DNA from 2 places in the Stenotrophomonas sp. YJH_SMC_4 genome. Region 1 is predicted to be linked to the other one. Evidence: riboswitches for the same ligand, from Rfam matches in the RefSeq annotation. Region 1 holds a riboswitch; the other holds the start of a gene.
What was found. Region 1 has a riboswitch for glycine ahead of AC5P9F_RS04030 (trimeric intracellular cation channel family protein). Riboswitches for the same ligand answer to the same signal wherever they lie in the genome.
Positions count from the first base shown of each region.

Region 2: it holds a riboswitch for glycine, as region 1 does, so the genes downstream of both, gcvP (aminomethyl-transferring glycine dehydrogenase) here and AC5P9F_RS04030 (trimeric intracellular cation channel family protein) in region 1, are expected to answer to the same signal.

Region 1 is NZ_JCAFUR010000002.1:113,318-115,700, reverse strand. It holds gene AC5P9F_RS04050 (hypothetical protein) at 1-35, opposite strand, end outside; partial or broken gene AC5P9F_RS04045 (nuclear transport factor 2 family protein) at 71-196, opposite strand; gene AC5P9F_RS04040 (hypothetical protein) at 265-807, opposite strand; gene AC5P9F_RS04035 (GIY-YIG nuclease family protein) at 829-1,104, opposite strand; glycine riboswitch at 1,145-1,234, shown strand; glycine riboswitch at 1,248-1,351, shown strand; gene AC5P9F_RS04030 (trimeric intracellular cation channel family protein) at 1,436-2,053, shown strand; gene AC5P9F_RS04025 (3-deoxy-7-phosphoheptulonate synthase) at 2,222-2,383, opposite strand, start outside.
Region 2 is NZ_JCAFUR010000021.1:45,693-48,075, forward strand. It holds gene gcvP (aminomethyl-transferring glycine dehydrogenase) at 1-1,082, opposite strand, end outside; glycine riboswitch at 1,145-1,247, opposite strand; gene AC5P9F_RS18405 (multidrug effflux MFS transporter) at 1,547-2,383, shown strand, end outside.

The DNA of each region.
Region 1 (2,383 bases):
ACGACGGAGACCCATGCCTTACCGGCGGCACGCATCGTGCTCACTTCGCCTTCGGTTTCGGGTACCACAACGGGTCGGCCTCCAGCTGGCCGTCGACGTAGTCATGGCAGGTGGCTTCGATGGCCGCGAGGGTGGCCGGGTCGGCAGCGGGACTGGTTGACGCGGAGAGAGCGAACAACAGGGCGACGGTGGACATCCGGGTCTCCAGCGCTGAGGGCTGGGCGATCATGGCATATGCAAGCCGCATCCACGCATGGCGTGGATCTACGGCATCAGGCCCATTTCGTCGGTGCCCAGCTGCATGTACATGAACGCAGCGGCTTCTTCAGACATGGGCTGCCCCTGCGGGAAGCTGTCCAACCAGGCGGTGATGCGCGCATGGCGCCCCGCCAGCGCATCCGTCAATGCCTGCTTTTCCGCGTCAGTGGCGCGCTCCCGCATTTCATTGCGAAGCACGTCATCGCCGATCCCCCACTTTTCCGCGAACGGGATCAGATCGACCAGATCGGGAGGGACCCGGTCACGACGCAGGTGGATCGGTTCGGGTGTCCTCGGGCCATACGCAGCCAGCTCAGCAGCGGTGCCGATCTGCCCATGCTGCAGTGGCGGTGGCGACGGTGCTTGGGTGCAGGCCAGAAGGGCCGCGCAGGCAGTCAACAGCAGTATCCCGCAGTTCTTCATCGGACGGATCCATGTGTCGATGGGTGTGGCGATCATGGCATGACTGGAAGCGCCCATCCACGCATGGCGTGGATCTACTGTAGAGCCGGGTCCATGCTCGGCTTCACCATCAGGCAGCAGCAACAACAGCCGAGCGTGGGCTCGGCTCTACAGAAGCGCGGGATCCGGCGCCTGCAGCCAGGCCAGCTTGCGTTCGCGCGGCTGCTGCTTGAGTTGCCACTCGGCCCGTGACGCGGCGGCCCGGTCCGGGTACTCGCGCACGGCCAGCACCCGCAGCGGTGGCCGGGCCCGGGTGTAGCGCGCGCCCTTGCCGGCCTGGTGGGCGGCGAAGCGCGCTTCCACGTCGGTGCTGATGCCGGCGTAATAGCTGCCATCGCGGCATTCGAGCAGGTACAGGAACCACGGGCGGAGGGACGGGGCCATGCCCGGATTATGCCGTGCTGCACTACAGCGGATATACTGGCGCCCGAATGCAGGAGAGAGGCGCCGCGCCGGCGCCCGCCGAAGGCGCAGGCTCCCATGATCGCTCAGGCCGGTGGGCTGGAATCCCACCAACCATGCATTCGACTCGCCGAGCTGGAGAGAGGTCACCGGGCACGCCCGGGACGATCCGCCGAAGGGGCACGCGGCCCATGCCGCTGAACTCTCAGGCAAAAGGACAGCGGGAGCGGCACCGGTCATCGTCATCCCGTCATTGCGCAGGCAGTGGCGGTAGTCGCGCATGGCCGGCCCCACCGCGCCCGGAGCCTGTCCCATGCTGCTGTCCATCATCTACCTGATCGCCATTTCCGCCGAAGCCATGACCGGCGCACTTTCTGCCGGCCGCCGCCGCATGGACCTGTTCGGCGTGGTCATGATCGCCTGCGTCACCGCACTCGGCGGTGGTTCACTGCGCGACATCCTGCTCGGCCACTACCCGCTGGGCTGGGTGAAGCATCCCGAGTACCTGGGCTTCACCGTGTGCGCGGCGCTGATCGCCACCTGGGTGGCGCGCTGGATGCACCACTTCCGTCGCACCTTCCTGGTGCTCGATGGCCTGGGCCTGATCGCCTTCACCCTGATCGGCTGCTCGATTGCGCGCGAAGCCGGCCATGCGATGCCGATCGTGCTGATCGCCGGCATGCTGACCGGCGCGTTCGGCGGCGTGCTGCGCGACATCCTCTGCAACGAGGTGCCGCTGATCTTCCAGAAGGAGCTGTACGCGATCATCGCGCTGCTGACCGGCGCGGCCTACCTGTTGCTGCTGCACTGGGGCGTGGCCGACGCCACCGCGATCCTGTGCTGCCTCGGCGGCGGCTTCGCGCTGCGCCTGCTGGCGATCCACTACCGCTGGGAAATGCCGAAGTTCGTGTACCACGACGAAGTGCATTGAGGTTCGCGCGGCGGAATCCGCACCACCCCGGCGATGTACCTGGCGCTGTCGCTCATGCGCAGCGCCAGGCGCATCGCCGGTGCAGATGGGCCGGTCTCCAACTCCGACCGGCCCTGATCGCGGCCGCACCCCCGCAGGCGCTGGCCGCCATCCACACACGTGCCGCACTCAAGCGGCTTCGGACACCTTCACGTCGCGACGGGCGCGCACGGCCGCGGCCAGTCGCTCCAGCACCGTCACGGTGGTGTCCCAGTCGATGCAGCCATCGGTGATGCTCTGCCCGTAGACCAGCGGTTGGCCTTCCACCAGTTCCTGGCGACCACCGACCAG
Region 2 (2,383 bases), on a different contig from region 1:
ATGCGGGTCAGGCCTTCCGGGCCGTGGTAAACGGCGTACATCGAGGCCATCACCGCCAGCAGCACCTGCGCGGTACAGATGTTGGAGGTGGCCTTCTCGCGGCGGATGTGCTGTTCGCGGGTCTGCAGGGTCAGGCGGTAGGCCGGGTTGCCCTGGGCATCGATCGAAACGCCGATCAGGCGGCCCGGCATCGAGCGCTTGTAGGCGTCACGGCAGGCCATGAAGGCGGCGTGCGGGCCACCGAAGCCGAACGGCACGCCGAAACGCTGGCTGTTGCCGACCACGATGTCCGCGCCCCATTCGCCCGGGGCAGCCAGCAGGGTCAGGGCCAGCAGGTCGGTGGCCACGGCCACCAGGCCGCCGCGTGCGTGCACGGCATCGACCAGCGCCTTGTAGTCGCCGACCTGGCCGAAGGTGTCCGGATACTGCAGCAGCAGGCCGAACGCTTCTGCTTCCAGTGCTTCGGCCGGGGTGCCGACGCGCAGCACGATGCCCATGGGCTCGGCGCGGGTACGCAGCAGTTCCAGGGTCTGCGGGTGCACGGCGTCGTGCACGAAGAAGGTGTCCGACTTCGACTTGGCCGAACGCTTGGCCAGAGTCATCGCTTCGGCGGCGGCGGTGGCTTCGTCCAGCAGCGAGGCGTTGGCGATTTCCATGCCGGTCAGGTCGGCGCACAGGGTCTGGAAGTTGATCAGCGCTTCCATGCGGCCCTGCGAGATTTCCGCCTGGTACGGGGTATAGGCGGTGTACCACGCCGGGTTTTCCAGGATGTTGCGCAGGATCACGTTCGGCGTGTGGGTACCGTAGTAACCCTGGCCGATGAAGCTGCGCAGCACGGTGTTCTTGTCGGCGATCGCACGGATCTTCGCCAGTGCCTGCACTTCGGTCATCGACTCCGGCAGTGCCAGCGGTGCCGGCGACTTGATCTTGGCCGGCACGATGGCGTCGGTCATCGCATCCAGCGACGCGTGGCCGACGACGTCGAGCATCTGCGCGATCTCGGCGTCGTTGGGGCCGATGTGGCGCTCGACGAACGCGTTGTGGTGCTCGAGCTCACGCAGGGAAGGGGTGTTCTGGGACATGGCGAAGGATCCGTCAGGAAAGGGCACACGCACGGGCACAAGCCGCCGGTCGGCGGTCTGCGGGGCGCCCCTCTGTCCTTTTGCCTGAGAGTTTAAAAGCTCGGCGGACCGCAGCTTCGTGCCCCTTCGGCGCCGGATCGAACCGGTCTCTCCAGAGTTGTGTTACGGGTGGTATCGGGCCTGAGCGATTACGGGCGTTGCGCCTTCGGCAGCGGTGTTCCGCTTCTCCCACCGTGTTGCCCGCCGATTATAGCCCGTTGCGGGCGCGGCGGCCGCTTTCGGACCTGGAGGCCGCGCCTGAATGGCCGATGGCCCGTCCGTGCATTTCGTGCACTGCTGCATGGCATCAGGCGCAATCCCCACCTATGATGGGCGGATACCCGAATTCATCTGGCGCCGTCCCTGCTGCAGGGGACCGGCGCCCGCCGTGCGTGCCGCGCATGGCCCTGCCGGACGCCTTTCCCATGACCGCCGCTGTTGCTCCCTCCACCCGCCGCATGGCCCTGCTGCTCGCCGGCTTGGCCATGTTCGGTCCGTTCTCGATCGACACCATCTTCCCGGCGTTCCCGCAGCTGGCCCAGCGCCTGGCGGTGGACGAGGTGGCGGTGCAGCAGACCATCAGCGTGTACCTGCTGTTCTACGGCCTGATGAGCCTTGCGCACGGCCCGCTGTCCGACGCCTGGGGCCGCAAGCGGGTGATCCTCGGTGGCCTGGTGGTGTTCGTCGGCGCTTCGGTCGGCTGCGCGCTGTCCACCGACCTGACCACGCTGCTGGCGTTCCGTGCGCTGCAGGGCCTGTCAGCAGGCGTCGGCATGATCGTCGGCCGCGCGGTGATCCGCGACCTGTACCACGGACACGACGCGCAGCGCCTGATGAGCCAGGTATCGATGCTGTTCGGCATCGCTCCGGCCATCGCACCGATCATCGGCGGCTGGATCCTGCTCAGCGGCGCCGGCTGGCCACTGATTTTCTGGTTCCTGGTGGTGTTTGCGCTGCTCCTGCTGGCGGCCACTGCACGCTACCTGCCGGAAACCCATCCGGTGGAGGCACGGGTGCCGTTGTCGCCGCGCGTGCTGCTGCGTGATTACGTGCGCATCGGTTTCAACCCGCGGTTCCTGCGCCTGGCGCTGGCCGGCAGCATCGGTTTCGGCGGCATTTTCCTGTACATCTCCTCGGCGCCGGTGTTCGTGATGCAGCACCTGCATCTGGGCGAGGGTGGTTTTGCCTGGCTGTTCATCCCCACCATCGGCGGCATGACCACCGGCTCGTTCCTGTCCGGGCGCATGGCCGGGCACACCACG